3 regions of the Shewanella sp. Arc9-LZ genome follow, and region 1 is predicted to be linked to each of the others. Evidence: predicted binding sites of a transcription regulator. Region 1 holds the regulator's gene; each other region holds the start of a gene.

Evidence for each region. Region 1 encodes LexA, which represses DNA repair genes until DNA is damaged. Its sites were predicted from a motif close to TACTGTATNNNNATACAGTA; they were not measured.
Region 2: the regulator LexA is predicted to act here: its motif matches at 2,396-2,415, upstream of GUY17_RS13410 (DNA topoisomerase III).
Region 3: the regulator LexA is predicted to act here: its motif matches at 3,204-3,223, upstream of recN (DNA repair protein RecN).

What each region holds. Positions count from the first base shown of each region.
Region 1 is NZ_CP048031.1:292,837-298,480, reverse strand. It holds gene plsB (glycerol-3-phosphate 1-O-acyltransferase PlsB) at 1-1,453, opposite strand, end outside; gene lexA (transcriptional repressor LexA) at 1,718-2,332, shown strand; gene GUY17_RS01400 (cell division inhibitor SulA) at 2,329-2,835, shown strand; gene coxB (cytochrome c oxidase subunit II) at 3,230-4,816, shown strand; gene ctaD (cytochrome c oxidase subunit I) at 4,826-5,644, shown strand, end outside.
Region 2 is NZ_CP048031.1:3,126,077-3,131,720, reverse strand. It holds gene GUY17_RS13430 (efflux RND transporter permease subunit) at 1-615, shown strand, start outside; gene GUY17_RS13425 (DUF3240 family protein) at 612-917, shown strand; gene GUY17_RS13420 (copper resistance protein CopC) at 1,015-1,434, shown strand; gene GUY17_RS13415 (tRNA (adenine(22)-N(1))-methyltransferase TrmK) at 1,585-2,292, opposite strand; gene GUY17_RS13410 (DNA topoisomerase III) at 2,464-4,428, shown strand; gene GUY17_RS13405 (hypothetical protein) at 4,514-5,644, shown strand, end outside.
Region 3 is NZ_CP048031.1:1,290,351-1,295,994, forward strand. It holds gene GUY17_RS05565 (phosphatidylglycerophosphatase A) at 1-130, shown strand, start outside; gene GUY17_RS05570 (hypothetical protein) at 301-1,443, opposite strand; gene recN (DNA repair protein RecN) at 1,515-3,173, opposite strand; gene GUY17_RS05580 (AEC family transporter) at 3,302-4,270, opposite strand; gene GUY17_RS05585 (DUF3319 domain-containing protein) at 4,359-4,559, opposite strand; gene GUY17_RS05590 (YjaG family protein) at 4,644-5,240, opposite strand; gene barA (two-component sensor histidine kinase BarA) at 5,230-5,644, opposite strand, start outside.

The DNA of each region.
Region 1 (5,644 bases):
GCTGATTTAAGAACTGTTGTAAATTAATCGGCTCACCAAAATTCACATAACCTTGGCCAAAATTGCCTAACTTACGAATAGCACCAAATACCTGCCATACAGATTCTTTTTTCTTTTTCTTACCGCTTAATTCTTTGTGGTACGTCGCCACTTCCATCACATGGTCATAACCTAAATACACGGGTACTAAGGTTACTGGGCGCTCTATCCCACGTAGCACACTGTTAATTGTCATAGCCAACATACCGGTTTTAGGCGCTAGCAAACGTCCTGTACGCGAACGACCTCCTTCAGTGAAATACTCGACCGCATAACCCTTAGCAAATAACTGATCTAAATATTCACGAAATACTGCGGTATAAAGTTTATTACCATTAAAACTACGACGGATAAAGAATGCCCCACCACGGCGGAACATCGGCCCTGCTGGCCAAAAATTAAGGTTAATACCGGCAGCAATGTGCGGCGGAACCATGCCCTGATAATACAAAATATACGACAGTAGCAAGTAATCCATATGGCTACGATGGCAAGGAACGTAAACAATTTCATGGCCATCATGATGTAACTGTCTTACTTGCTCGGCACCTTTGATATTGATGCCACTGTATAATTTGTTCCATAACCAAGTCAGGAAACGTTCGGCAATACGCACCAAACTATCAGAATAGTCGGCGGCAATTTCATCAAGGTATTCAATGGCGGTTTCACGTGCTTTCTCGACTGTTACTTTCTTATTTGCAGACTCTTCTTCAATGGCTTTTTTGATAGATTCTGATTTTAATAAAGAGGCAAACAACGCTTGTCGATTCGGTAATTGTGGCCCCGTCATCACTTTGCGTTGACGGCGGAAATGCACACGGGCGACTCGGGTTAATTTGTGAGCAATTCTTTTATCAGTACCATGTTCATCGGCCATATGACGAAGCGATAATGCATTAGAAAACTGGACGAAATTATGGCGTCCTAAAAATAAAATCATTAACCATTTACGTAACCACGTAGGGTTTTCACGTTCAAATACAGCAGCTTTCATGCTGTCTTCTTCTTTACCTGGGGTACGTCCCCAATAAAGGCAAACAGGAACCAACTGTATATCTAATTCAGGGCTCTCACTATGAAGTGACAATAAACTGGTAAAATAATTAAGGAATTTGTCACCACTTTCACGTTTACCAAATAGTGGCTTGCGGCCCTCTAAACAGACCACACGAGGCACGGTTAAGCCATCAAGCTGTAATGGCTCATAAGGACTGGGCAGACCAAAGCCCTCGGTGATTTCGCTCAACGCGGCAATATCGCTAATAGATTCCGTTTTCATTAAATAAACCAAAGGTTTAGTTGGATCTATATTGAGGTCATCAAAAGGATCGTGAGGGACCACAATGGTCTGTACCATCCACTTTTGAATCCATCTTAATGCTCGTAAAAATATTGAATCTGGTTTTGACATGGTTATTTTCGCAACATAAGCCACTGTAATATTGTCGTATAGGATACCAGAAACCACCCTGCTTACACTATCAGACCGATCTATCTTTACGTTTAAGCTCTCACTATCAGAAATAACATAAGACAGAACATTAGTAATAGTTAATTAAAACATATTGTTGAGTGATACTTAATCAACAAAATACAAAAAATAGTTGGTTAATACTTGCGCGAACACAAACACTGTATATAATGACAGTCACTGTATAAAAAGACAGGAATCATCATGAGACCGTTAACGCCGCGCCAAGCAGAAATTTTAGACTTAATTAAAAACAATATCGCCGAAACAGGTATGCCACCCACTCGTGCTGAAATTGCGAATCGTCTTGGCTTTAAAAGTGCTAATGCCGCCGAAGAGCATTTAAAAGCATTAGCCAAAAAAGGCTTTATCGAGATCATGCCTGGTACTTCAAGAGGCATTCGTTTACCTCATGAAGAACAGGTTGAAACCGGTCTGCCACTCATTGGGCAGGTTGCTGCTGGTGAACCAATTTTGGCTCAAGAGCATGTAGAGCAATACTATCAAGTCGATCCAAACATGTTTAAGCCCGCCGCAGATTTTTTATTGCGAGTGCGTGGTGACAGCATGAAAAACATCGGCATTTTAGAAGGCGACTTACTCGCTGTACATAAAATGCAGCAAGCACGTAATGGCCAGGTTGTTGTGGCACGTGTTGATGATGACGTCACCGTAAAACGATTTGAACAAAAAGGTAATGTGATTTATCTGCATGCCGAAAATGAAGATTACAATCCAATAAAAGTAGATTTAAGTTGCCAAAGCCTAACCATCGAAGGGCTTGCCGTTGGCGTTATCCGTAATGGAGATTGGTTATGAACAAACTAATGGGCATCGCGCCACGCCACCCGGGCTTATGGGTAGATTTAACTGAAACAGAACTGCATGGCACCCAAACCATTCAAACATTACAAACTGTCACTCAAGGTGAGGCTGAACTGAGCCAATTGTGCAGCAAGTTAGCGATATTGAGCCAGCAAGGCAGATGGATTGTGTTAATTAGTCCGCCCCATATTGGCTATAAACATATGCTGGCAAGTGCTGGTGTAAGAATGGATCGCATTTTACTGGTGCACACCAAAGATGAAGTCGAAACATTATGGGCCATGGAGAAAGCGCTCACTAGCGGTACATCGAGCGCAGTAGTAACTTGGACAAGCTCACTTGATGCTCGCGATAGTCGCCGTTTAGAAATTGTCGCCAAAAGTGCACGTGCATTAGGGGTGGTAATTGAAGATGTGAATGCTCACTTACCTCACAAACATCAACTTGTTAGCCCTACTTTAACAAATGGAACAAGTAATTTTTGCTCATTTCACTAAGCACGAACCCTTCATTACCAAGCCCTGTATTGAATTCAGGGTTTTTTTTCATCTTTTTTCAGCCTATTAGCCAACAAAGTGATCTTGATCAATGTTTAATCTACAAGTAATGTGGTTAACAAGGATGAAACATTTTTATCTTTAATTGGACGTGAATGGCAGTAATCAAGATTACTTTCAGACAAATGAGCCAAATCAAAATTGATAAGTTCAGTAGTAGGTACAAGCGTGGTGCACAGCTAACAATAAAACCGTAGACCGTCTGTTTACAGCCACCAAAGTACTTTGAGGTCATCAAACTTTTTTCGGGAACCGAAGAGTTTGCATAGAGCAGAGAATTACTGTGTGACTCTTCTTTGTAGTTGCTATTTGCAATTAGCAGAGGAGTAGTCTTGTGAAGCAATGGTTGTATTGTTTACTGGTGGTGTTTGTAGCACTTCCGCTTGGGGCATCAGAAATGCCCCTCAACATGACTCAAGGCGTGACAGATATCAGTGGCAAGGTTTATGACCTCCACATGACGATTCTTTACATCTGTTGTGCAATTGGGTTAGTGGTGTTTGGGATCATGATTTACTCAATGATTTATCACCGCAAATCAAAAGGCGCTGTCGCGGCCAATTTTCACGAAAGTACCAAAGTGGAAATTGCTTGGACCGTCATCCCTTTCATCATCTTAATCGGCATGGCTATTCCAGCCACCAAAACCTTGATTGCTATGGAAGATCCCAGTGATGCTGATCTCACCATAAAAATTACCGGGTCGCAGTGGAAGTGGCATTACAGCTATTTTGATAAAGACATCGAATTTTACAGCACATTATCCACTCCCAGAGCACAAATTGATGGCAGTGAGGCCAAAGGCGAGCATTACCTCCTTGAAGTCGATAAGCCATTAGTACTGCCCATTAACCAAAAAGTGCGCTTCTTGATGACATCTGATGATGTTATCCATTCATGGTGGGTGCCCGCGTTTGCCGTTAAAAAAGATGCCAATCCAGGCTTTATCAACGAAGCCTGGACTCGTATTGATAAGCCTGGAACGTATCGCGGCCAATGTGCCGAGCTATGCGGTAAAGACCATGGTTTCATGCCGATTGTGGTGCAAGCATTATCGGAGGCCGATTTTGATAATTGGTTAGTAGAGCAAAAAAAACTAGCAAGCAATGCAGCTACAGCCGCTGCGGCATCAATGTCTAAAACCTTGTCTCTTGAGGAGCTAACCTCACAAGGTGAGCAAATCTATATTGCTAGGTGCGCCGCTTGTCATCAACCCAATGGTGCGGGTCTTCCTGGTGTATTCCCATCATTAATTGGCAGCCCTATCATAAAAGGCCCTGTTAACGATCACCTGAATATCGTCTTAAACGGTAAACCAGGTACTGCAATGCAAGCCTTTGCAAAGCAACTTAGCGCCCTAGAAATTGCCGCAGTAATTACCTTTGAGCGTAATGCGTGGGGCAATAATAGCGGTGATGTTGTTCAAGCTGCTGATATAGGAAACTTTTTAGGCAGTAACGAGGCAAGCACCGAACCAAGTAAAGCAGTAACCGATGCAGCAAATACTATTGCAGCAACGACAACTGACATTACCGATGCGGTTACCGACAAAGCCAATCAAGCTGTCGAAGCCGTAGCAGAAGCTGTTGTACCAGAGGATCTGCCCACGTTAACCTTGGAGCAATTAATTGCTGAAGGTGAGCAGGTTTATGCTACGACATGTGCTGCATGTCACCAAGCCACTGGCGCTGGTTTACCAGGCGCTTTCCCTTCACTTATTGGCAGCCCTGTTGTTACTGGACCGGTTAGCGGACATATCGATATCGTTATGCACGGAAAACCAGGTACCGCAATGCAGGCATTTAGTAGTCAACTTAGCCCGCAAAAGATGGCGGCTGTGATTACTTATGAGCGCAATGCGTGGGGCAATAATTCTGGCGAAGCGGTGCAACCTGCCGATGTCGCTAGCCATGGACAGTAGGGGAAAACAATGAGCACAACAACGCACGATACACTGGCTACCGCTCATGATGATCATCATCACGGCGCTCCGAAGGGGCTAATGCGCTGGCTACTCACCACTAACCATAAAGATATCGGCTCGCTGTATTTATGGTTTAGTTTCATTATGTTTCTTACTGGCGGTGCGATGGCAATGGTGATTCGAGCTGAATTATTTCAGCCTGGATTACAGCTAGTAGAACCTAACTTTTTTAATCAGATGACCACAGTTCATGGCCTCATCATGGTGTTTGGGGCGGTGATGCCCGCTTTTACCGGGTTAGCAAACTGGTTAATTCCAATGATGATTGGTGCCCCAGATATGGCACTACCGCGAATGAACAACTGGAGTTTTTGGATTTTACCCTTCGCCTTTACCATTTTATTAGGTTCACTCTTTATGGAAGGCGGCGGCCCTAACTTTGGCTGGACATTCTATGCTCCGCTCTCAACCACCTATAGTCCTGACAGTACCGCCCTATTTGTTTTCTCCATTCACATAATGGGAATAAGTTCGATAATGGGCGCAATTAACGTCATTGTAACCATTGTAAACTTGCGAGCTCCTGGCATGACCTGGATGAAGTTACCTTTGTTTGTGTGGACTTGGCTCATTACCGCATTTTTACTGATTGCAGTAATGCCGGTGCTCGCAGGTGCGGTCACCATGGTATTAACCGATAAGTTTTTTGGTACTAGCTTTTTTGATGCTGCAGGTGGTGGCGATCCGGTGATGTTCCAGCATATTTTCTGGTTCTTTGGCCATCCCGAAGTTTACATCATGATTTTACCGTCCTTCGGTATTATC
Region 2 (5,644 bases), 2.1 Mb from region 1:
GTGCAAGGCCGAGACATAGTCAGTTTTGTTGAAGAACTCAACGCGAAAATTGACGCTGAGGTTAAGTTACCTAGCGGTTACAGTGTCAGTTTTGGTGGCGAGTTTGAAAATCAACAACGTGCCACTAATAACTTATTACTGGTTATTCCCGTCGCCATTGCGCTTATTACTCTCATTTTGTTTACCACTTTTGGTTCGCTTGCTAAAGCGGGCTTGATTTTGGCTAACGTCCCCTTTGCTATGATGGGCGGGATCGTGAGCTTGTATGTTTCGGGCGAGTATTTATCTGTGCCTGCTTCGGTTGGTTTTATTGCATTACTCGGCGTCGCGGTACTTAACGGTGTGGTGATGGTGAGTTATTACGAGCAGACCAAACATGTCTTTAGCAGTTTATTGGCGCGAGTCGAACAAGGTGCAGCAAGACGTTTACGGCCTATTTTGATGACCGCCACGACAGCCATGTTTGGCTTGATGCCATTGGTGTTTGCATCGGGCCCTGGTGCTGAAATCCAAAAGCCATTGGCCATTGTTGTTATTGGCGGTTTGCTGACATCAACCATTACAACCCTTTATTTGTTACCAATCCTTTATTACTGGCTGGAGAAACGTCAATGATCACGGAGCAATTGTTAGTGCTGATCGCCCAAAATGATATTAAGGACGACATCGTTGATACCTTGATTGAGCTTGAGTTTTTATCTGGTTTTAGCCTAGGTAATATTTGCGGTTTTAGCCGCGAACACAGCCATTTTAATATCAAAGAGCAAGTTGAAGGCTACAGGGAATTTTGTAAGTTTGAAATTATGCATCCTGTGGATCATCAAGATGCGTTATTAGGTGCCTTGTCTGCGGTTTGTAAACATAATCCGTGTCGATATTGGATTACACCCATTATTCATACAGGCACTTTGTGCTAGCCGCAAAAGAAAAGTACTAAGTCGATAAAGGAAATAGTTGCTGTGTTTGGACCATGCGGTCAACTCATTAAATTTAGTTATAAGAAAGGATATTGAAATGAGAGTTTATCGTTGCCTAACCATGATCTTTTTCGCTTTGCTGGTACCAAATAATATATATGCTAGTGAGCTTTCTGCGAAGAATAGCGATGTGACGATTGAGTTTACTATCGAGCCTACGCGATCTTTGAAGGTAACGTTTGAAAGTAGTGTGACTTTGCATTCAATAGTCATTAGAAATAATGATGGTTATTTACTTAACTTAGATGTTCAAGTGCCAAAAGATCCTGGGACTATTTTTTATTTTAATCTTCCTAAGTTACCTCCAGCTAAGTATCTTGTTAGATGGAAAAGTCAGCTTAATGGTGGCCCAATAAGCCTTGGTGAAGCAACGTTAACCTTAAATGATGACACCTATCCACGGCCTTCTACTAAAAAACCAAAGTACGATATTTTACATAGAAAACTACATGGGTAGTCATACTGCAATTACGTCATTCCTGAGATGCAGCTGATCGGGAATCCAGCTCTTTATTGCAGGACGAAGTCCGTCCTTGTCATTTGCGGCATAGCGTCCTTGATACTTTATATACCAAGAAATGGACTGCCAATTGAAGCGTTTTAGGCATTATTTTAAAGCGATGTTTACCTGTTGATACTCTTTTAGTGCTTGAGAGGTGTTTCCTGAACGAGATTGATTGATGCGACTGTAGTGCGCAATCGTTTTAGCTAAATAACGCATAGCAATGTCTTGCTGTACAGCATCACTCGCTTGCCAAATTACACTGCCTATAGGGTCCATGTCTGTAAGCGAATCATTAGCAACATTCGTGGGGAGTTTGGGATCACGTCTGATATAAAGGATTTCGTAGAAACGACGGTTTTCTTCAATCAGTTTTTCGTCAATTAATTCACAATTAAGCTTGATAAGTTGTTGGCGTAACTCATATTGATGATGAACTGGACACAAGATAAAATCGATTTTTCGGTTCGAATATTGCTGGCAAAGTGACCTAACAAACTCGATCATCAAATCTCCACCCACTCCGGCAACAATCACTAAGGGTGTATGCTCATCTTGATCCAAAGGGATCGCTGACACATCAACACAATGTACTTGCCATTTTGGTGGGTTTTGCTGTGGGTAAAAACGTTCGAGCTTGGCGGTTAACTGCTGCATCAATGCTGGCACAATGTCGACAAAATGGATTATAGCAGCATGTCTGTCTAGCAACGCGGCGCCGAGTAATCCATGGTCGCAACAGCAATCCCAAATATGAGTGTAACCATTGGGGATCATCATGTTGATATGTGCTAAGCGGTGGCCGAGTTTCATCTATTTATCAAGTTTGGAAGTGAACTTGCGCATTGTAATGATTTAAGTGACTAAGTGGTTAATTATTTCATATTTGCAGCTTGGCGTATTTAACGCTAATCTATACTGTAAATTTATACAGTTAAGTGGCGCGGTTCATTTCATTGAATATTAGCGACCCACCAGTGGATTATGATTTTATATATTGCTGAAAAACCCAGTCTAGGTCGTGCTATTGCCGATGTTCTGCCAAAACCACATAAAAAAGGTGATGGCTTTATCACTGCTGCTAATGGTGATTGCGTCTCATGGTGTATTGGCCATTTATTAGAGCAAGCCGAACCCGATGCCTATGACGATGCATTTAAGTCGTGGAAACTCGAACACCTTCCCATCGTGCCGCAAACGTGGAAGCTACAACCTAAACCTAAAACGCGCAGCCAACTTACGGTGTTACGAAAATTGGTCAAGCAAGCATCATCGATCATTAATGCTGGCGATCCAGACCGTGAAGGGCAGTTGCTGGTCGATGAAGTGATTTCTTATCTGGGTGTAAAAGGAGACAAGCTGAGTCAAGTTCAGCGCTTGTTAATCAGTGACTTAAACCCACAAGCGGTAAAACGTGCTTTAGGGCAATTACGCAGTAACCGAGAGTTTATTCCATTATCGACCTCTGCATTGGCCCGCAGCCGTGCTGATTGGCTATATGGCATGAACATGACCCGAGCCTACACGATTCAAGGCCGTAAAGTCGGCTATCAAGGCGTGTTGTCGGTTGGTCGAGTACAAACACCTTTGCTGGGGCTCGTCGTTCGTCGTGATGATGAGATTGCCGATTTCAAACCTAAAGCTTTTTATGAAGTCTTAGCGCATTTACTCACTGACCAACAACAAGCATTTACTGCCAAATGGCAACCTAGCGAAGCATGTCAGCCATATATGGATGAAGACGGCCGAGTATTAGCTAAAGGCTTAGCCGAAAATGTCGTTGCCCGTATCAATGGAAAACCAGCGGAAGTCACTAAAATTGAAGCTAAAGATAAGCGCCAAAACCCACCATTACCTTACAGCTTATCGGCACTGCAAATAGATGCAGCTAAACGTTTTGGTCTGTCAGCGAAAGAGGTACTGGATACTTGCCAAAGTTTGTATGAGCGCCACAAATTGATTACTTATCCGCGCTCAGACAGTCGCTATTTACCTAAAGAACAGCATGCTTTGGCAACAAAAGTATTGGACGCCGTGCTCAAAGGCGCTTCAGGCTTAATTGAGGGTTGTGAGTCTCCTAATAGCAAACTTAAATCTAAAGCGTGGGATGACACTAAAGTAGATGCTCACCATGCGATTGTGCCAACTGAAAAGGTCGCTAATTTATCGGCATTATCAAGTAACGAAGCTAAGTTATATCAACACGTGGCAAGGCAATATTTAGCCCAGTTCTATCCCGCTTATATCTATGCAGAAACCGCAGTTGAAGTGACCATTGCTGGTGGCTTATTTACCACTAAAGCACGTCAAGATAAAACCTTAGGCTGGAAACAACTGTTTAAACGTTCTGCCACTGCAAATCAAGCTAGTTCTAATTCAACTAGCAGTGACGACGACAATGAAGACGCGGTACAGTCTTTGCCTCCACTGGTTAAAGGTCAAATTTTGCATTGTCAGCGTGGTGAATTACTACAGAAAATGACCCAAGCGCCGAAGCATTTTACCGATGCCACTTTATTAGGTGCAATGACCGGCATTAGCCGTTATGTGACAAACAGCGAGATTAAAAAAATCCTTAAAGAAACCGATGGCTTAGGCACAGAGGCCACCCGGGCCGGCATTATTGAATTATTGTTTAAACGCGGATATTTGGTTCGCCAGGGTAAAGCCATTAAAGCGACGCCTGTGGGAGTTGGCTTAATACGCAGTTTACCCGATTCGGCCACCACACCCGACATGACTGCTTTATGGGAAAACAGCCTCGATGCTATCAGCCAAAAACGTTTAAAGTATGATGCTTTTATGCAGCCATTGTTGAGCCAATTAGATGGTCTTATCACTCAAGCATCGAGTCAATTACCCTCAGCATTACAAGGTGTTGCCAGTAGCGCGCCAAAGCGCAGTTTTAAAAAAACGTATAAAAAGAAGACTAAAGCAAAAGTGAAATAGTGGTAAGGTAATGTAGAGCTTGGAGGTTTTCCTCAGTTAAAGGGGTTACACCTGATTTACCCATATATTTGATGGAAATAATAAAATGGATCTTTTAACAAGAATAAAAAACTTGCTTAAGAAGCATAATATTAACGTTGAAACTGAATTATGTGATCTTGAGTCGAGCAATGACTTATTTCAAATTTTCGAAAGTATCACGCCAGAACGTTTTCTTCATTATGATCCAGAGTGTATTGATGGAATCGAATCATATAAATACGTATTTATGCAACATGTCGATGTGACACTTGGCGAATTTAAGCCAACTAATATTTCTGTCAGTGGGAGTATGGACACAACCGTCACGTTACAGTTTGAATATAAAGATAAAAAGAAGAAGTTTAGCATTCTCCAAGATGGGTCTAGCTGGGTTACAGATAGTTTTTATGACAAGCTAAATAATTTTATTCAAAAAGAATTGCAAAGTAAGTACCTGACTCTTCCTACCAGTGATCAAATGACGGCTGTGGTTTATTTACCTAAAAAAGTCGCTAATACAATTAATAAGCATTATATGGGAATGAGTAGTGCCGATGATATTGTCGCGTTTTTGGTTAAAGGCGGGCTTATTGAGCATATTAATTGGGATCATACCGCACCAGATGCATACAATAGTTATACTTCTGAAGGCGAAACCATTGCGACTGCAATACTAAAAGCGAAATTACCCGCAGGGACTCCTTACCCGCCCAATCCACGTATAGACGGGATGTTTGAAATGTTCACAGAGTCAACACCTGTTAATGTTCATCTACAGAATAAAAAGGGAGAAACACCTTATCGCTTGGCACTTACTGGTGACTCCGTGTTTTTGAAACAATCTTTAGGTAAAACAAGTCAAGATTGCATCAGTTTTTCTAAGGCACTCAGTAGGGAATTGCTTTCTATTAATCCGGAAATTTTGAAAATTATTGAGCCAATGAAAGACAGTTTGCAGCGCGCTAAATTCCATTCTCACTCTAGTTTTTATAGTGTGCTATTTTCCCTAGAAGACAATTTCATCATTAGTGAAAATTCATTTTCTATCGAGGGTAGAAAAAATACTGAGGGTGTTTTTTATTATGAAGTGTTCATTCAGAAAGCTGGCAATGGTAACAACACGATATTAAAAAACTTCTCTGAAACAGAAGTTGAAGATATCCAAGCTCTCATCAAGCAGTATTGCGATAATACC
Region 3 (5,644 bases), 1.0 Mb from region 1:
TATCGTCAAACCATGGCCTATTCGCTGGCTTGATGCCAAAGTGCATGGCGGTTTTGGGATTATGATTGATGATGTATTGGCGGGAATCTTCTCGTTAATAGGTGTGCAGCTTGTGGTCTATTATCTATAACTGATTATCTATAACTGATTATCAATACCTGATTATAAGTAGCTGATCATAATCAACGATTAGCAAAGAATTATAAATGCACTTATAAATGGTACCTAAATACATAAAAAGAGCACATTTGTGCTCTTTTTTGTCGATAATACTCATACTAAATCAGTTGCAGCTACTTACTAGGATGATTTTGCGGTAAGTAGATTCGTCCGCAATTGCTCTAACTCTGTATTCATATTGGTTAAACGTTGTTTGTAATCTGTTCCATAAACAGTGCAATTAAATAGTTTACCAATCGGATTGTAGCGTAACATCCATAATTGCTGAAAATAATTGTCGTTAGCACAATAATTTGGTTCTTTGAGCGTGTGCATCGAGGTCGTTGAAACTGGTTCCTTTACTAAGCTGACAATATACTCAGCCATAAGATTGTCACTGTCTGTTGGCTTAAGCAACGCATAGGCTAACCATTTCTCATAAAAAGCCACGCTATCAGACTGCACTTCAATTAACATTTGTTCTGTAACGTTATGGGCAAAAAGCCATTCTCCAGAAAATATCCGTTCAAAATCACTATCAGTTAATTCGAAAGATGTTTGCCAAGCTGTGACTTTGGTTGCAACAGCTGCATCAGTGGTTTTAGCTAAGGTGCTAGCTAAATTAAGCTGATATTTGATCATGTTAACGGCAATCATATGATTGAGTGTTGTGCGAGATGAGTGATAAACCATATTCCAAAAATGTGCATCTTTGTTTAAAAATGCCACTGTAGCTTGTTGGTCAAGTTTGTTGTCAGATGTATCTACACTTATTATCGCAGCAAGCTGACGAACATCTCTTAACTTAAAAAGCAGACCCCAATGAGCTTGATTGTTTGGGGTTAAAGACTGTGGTTCTTCTTGCCAATAAGGCATATCTAATAATGTATTATATTGTTGTATATTGGCATTATGAGCGCCAATGACATTTCTAATACTATCGCTATTATCGCTAATAAATTGACTGCATATTATCAAATCCGTTTGATAACAAGCCGTTTTAAAGTTGTCAGTTAACTCAACTTCTTGCTCGCTGAAGCTGATTAATGGCTTTTTATCATTTGTTTTATCGTCTCCTATTGTGCCTACGATAGTAATTGCATACTCATAGCCATTTTCGCTAGGGTCGATAGGTTGCTGTTTTAGCCAGTTTTCAACTAAAAGAGTGTTAGGTGACTTTGTTCTGTCTGTTGCATTAATGGCCACTAAACAGACAACGGTAAATACCAGTAAGCTACATATTAGCCCGACAAAAATACCCAAGCCCTTTATTACTTTCATCATTATGATTTATCCGTAAATCTATTTTAACTTTACGTTAACATATTGATTTGCTTTTTATAAGTGCATAACGATTATTGCAACAACTCACGGGCATTCGCCAAGGTATTTTCGGTAATGACATCACCACCTAATAAGCGCGCAAGTTCATTCACCCGTTGATCTTTATCCAACGTCTGCATGGTCGTTTCGGTGTTGCCACCTTTATTAAATTTATTCACAAACATATGTTGATGACCATTACCTGCAACTTGCGGCAAATGGGTGACACACAATACTTGAGTTGATTCGCCAAGGCAGCGTAACATACGACCGACTACCGATGCTGTTGGTCCAGAAATACCCACATCAACTTCATCAAATATCAGTGTCGGAGTGGCGACTTTTTTAGCCGTGATCACTTGAATCCCTAATCCAATACGCGATAACTCACCGCCAGAGGCAACTTTAGAAATCGGTTGTAATGGTTGCCCAGGGTTTGTGGTCACCATAAATTCAATGCTATCGCAGCCATTAACTGAAATGTTGTCCGGATTATGATTAATCTGAATGGTAAATTTACCCTTAGGCATATTGAGCTCATGGATAGACTGGGTGACTAGCTTGTCCAATTCTTTAGCATAACGGCTACGACTTTGACTCAGTTTTTGTGCATTGGTTAAGTAGGCATTTCTGGTGGCTTCAAGTTGTTGTCTTATACCATCTAATTTAGTTTCGTCGTCAGCAAGTTCGGCTAATTCACTCATCAATGCTTGATGATGTAGCGCCAGCTTATCAGCACTCACATGATGTTTGCGCGCCAATTGCATTGCCGTTGAAAGACGTTTTTCTAAATAGGCAAAATGTTCTGGATCAAGCTCTAAACTGCTTAAATAACTTTCAATTTCGCTAGCGCTTTCTTGTACTTGAATTAACGCATCGCTGATCATAGTGCTGATAGGAGCAAGGGATTCATCATAGCCTTGAAGCGTATCAGCAATACTGGCCACTTTATTAAGCAGAGATTCTATATTGCCTTCATCACTTTCGGTCAATAAATGCAAACCTGCTTGGCAACGTTCAATTAAATCTGTGCCATTGGCTAAGCGTTTGTGTTCTTGTTCTATTTCATCAAATTCTTCCAAGCCTAAGTTGAACTCATTAAGCTCTTCTACTTGATATTGCAGTAGCTGTTGACGCGAAATACGTTCGTGCTGAGCTTGTTCAAGATGCTTTAGCTCGTTTTCCACTTGTTTGCAGCGTTGATAGCTAGCGCTAACGCTATCGAGCAGTATTTTGTGGTTAGCATAGTGGTCGAGTAGGTTTAATTGATGCTCGCTTTTAAGCATTGCGTGATGAGCATGCTGGCCGTGAATACCAATCAATAAGTGACCGATGGCTTTTAATTGCGTCACGGGCACAGGATTACCATTAATGTAGGCTCTTGAGCGGCCATCACTGTTAATGGTTCGACGTAATATGCACTCATCTTCAGCATCAAGATCGCTATCTTCAAGCCAGCGTTTGGCTAAAGGTACATCATGAAGGGTAAACCTTGCACTCACTTCGGTTTTGGAGGCTCCAGGCCTGACAGTGTTGGCATCACTTCGATTACCAAGGCATAACCCAAGCGCATCGATAGCAATCGATTTGCCTGCACCTGTTTCGCCGGTGATGCTTGTCATACCGGCTTTAAAGTCGAGCTCTAAAAAACGCACGATAGCAAAATTGTTGATGCTGAGTTGGCAAAGCATAATAAATTCCTGTCAATGAAACTACCAAACCACTGTATTGATAAACAGTATATACTGATTTTATATACAGTAAAGTGGTTGAGGAATAATTATCGCTGACTATTTTATCATCTAGATTTGATTGATCATTAAGCAATGGATTTTAAAAGTGTTTCTATTATCGGCAAACTGATAAAAGTGATTAATGTGCCATATAAAATACCTTGGGCGCTGACATTGGCGTTAATTTGGTAGCGGTCGGCCAAAAGGTACACACTTGCTGCTGTCGGTAACGCTGCCAAAATGACTCCCATGGTCAGTAATTCCTTTTCTACGCCGAACAGTTTGAGTAAACCAAAGGCAATTAAAGGTTGAATAATTAGCTTGAGTAAATTGATTAAATTCAGTTCCGCAATCAAACCAACACTGAACATTTTTGTGCCAGATTGATGTCTTAATGCTTTGGCAAGTACCATTCCTATAGCAAACAGTGCACATGGGCTAGAGGTATTTCCCACCTGATGTAGCATTAAGGCCAAACTATCCGGTAAGGTAATATGCAGTGCTGATAAACCGATGCCAATAACACTGCCAACCACGATTGGGTTTTTATACAGGGCATTAGCCATGATGACGATGGCATGGTCAGTTGATTGTTTATCACGGCTGGCTAGCTCAATTGATACTAAAGCAAAAGCAAACATGAACACCGACAACAAGCTGGCAATCGCTGCAGCGACTAATGCCATTTTATGACCTGGGAATAATAAACTCAGCAATGGAATGCCAATAAATGCGGTATTACCAAACGTAGCATTTAATGCGCGCATGGCGGCAACTGCTTGTTTTTTAGGTGTGCGAATTAGTGATACAACAATCACTAAAGCATAAGTGATGATCATCGCCAGACTAAACCCACCGATAAAGCCCCATTGAATAATGTCTTCAATGCGCGTTTCAGCTAGCACAATCAGTAATATAGCGGGGAAAGCAATGTAATAAACAAACTGATTGAGGATCAAATCGGTGTCTGCTGGCAACAGTCGCATTTTTTGAACAATACTGCCGAGCAGCATAATAATAAATACAGCGATTAGCGGGGTAAGAATACTGGACATCCCTCGCAATTCCTTAGCAAAATGATAATAAGGTCACTTTACTGCTTTTCGATAGGCGGATGCAATTAGGCTAAAGTTAAACGAGTGATTATTTGTCAGATTTTAAGGCTAAATTTGCTTTTGATATTTTCGGTGGAGGTAATATTCCAAGTTCAGAAAAAAAATGCACTTGCCGCCTTAACTCAAATAACGAACCCACTCGTACTTGATTGCCAATCACTAGCGTCCAGTTATCAGTTTTACCATTGGTGTTACTGAAAGTGAAACCTTGATAAAAAATTCTTCTCATGGCGCGACACCTAATAAAAAGCCTGAATAATTTCAGGCTAAATGACGTTTATTGGCAGTAACCGATCCGTGCTACAAGTTTTTGCTACAGGCTAATACCAATATTAGACACACCGGCTTCGATAATATCTTTACGTAAACCTTTAACCAGTTCGCTGGTTATGTCTGGATTAGCTTCGACAATGTCGAGTAACATGCCTTGTAATTCTTTTTCTTGTTCCATTACTGGATGCGAAAAAACAAACTCATCGAGTTCTTCATCCATTAATGACTCATCGCTAATAGCTTCAATATAATTGGCGACAGTACTTGATGATAACTTACTGATGTTAGTAATATCTTCTTCAATTTTTCCATCTATCGCACCCATTAAGGTGGCAATGGCTACAGCCGCATCCATGGCGGGATAAGCACCATAGGCTTCAAACTCGCTAGGATCAGGGGTGTTTTCATCGAGGCGCTGTAAATGCACATCAATATTGAACTTAAGCTTTTTGTCATATTGGCTTTGCCATAATAACTCTAGCGCAGTACTTAATACCTGCGGTTGGCCAAATTCACATACTTCAGAAAATAATTGATAGTTTGGGAGCATTCTTTGACACAGTGCGAGTGCAAAAAGTTGCTTCTGAGGTAACGACAATGCCTTTAGGCGTTTAAAAAAACCGGTTTTACTGGTCATTGGGAACATCCACTGATAGCTGGTTTATCACTTGATTTGCAGCTGATTCTACCTTAGTTAACTCATCAAGTAACTCTAGTATTTCAGGTTCTAGGTCATCGATGTCAATTTTATGCTTTAATGCTGACTCAATATCCCGGCAGAGCTTTTGTGTTGTCGGTACACCGCAATAACATGTTGCACCATGCAGTTTATGCACTGCCTGCAACAGTGTCTCAGCATCTCTGGCTATTAATGCTTTATCGATAGTTGCGGTTGTTTCAGGTAATGAATTAACTAACATCTTTAACATGTCTAAGGCTAAATCGGTTTTCTGGTTTGCTTGGGTTAAACATAAATCCCAATTGAGAACATGGGTGTCGAAATGAGTAAATTGAGGTTTAATTATCCAGCGGCTGATAACG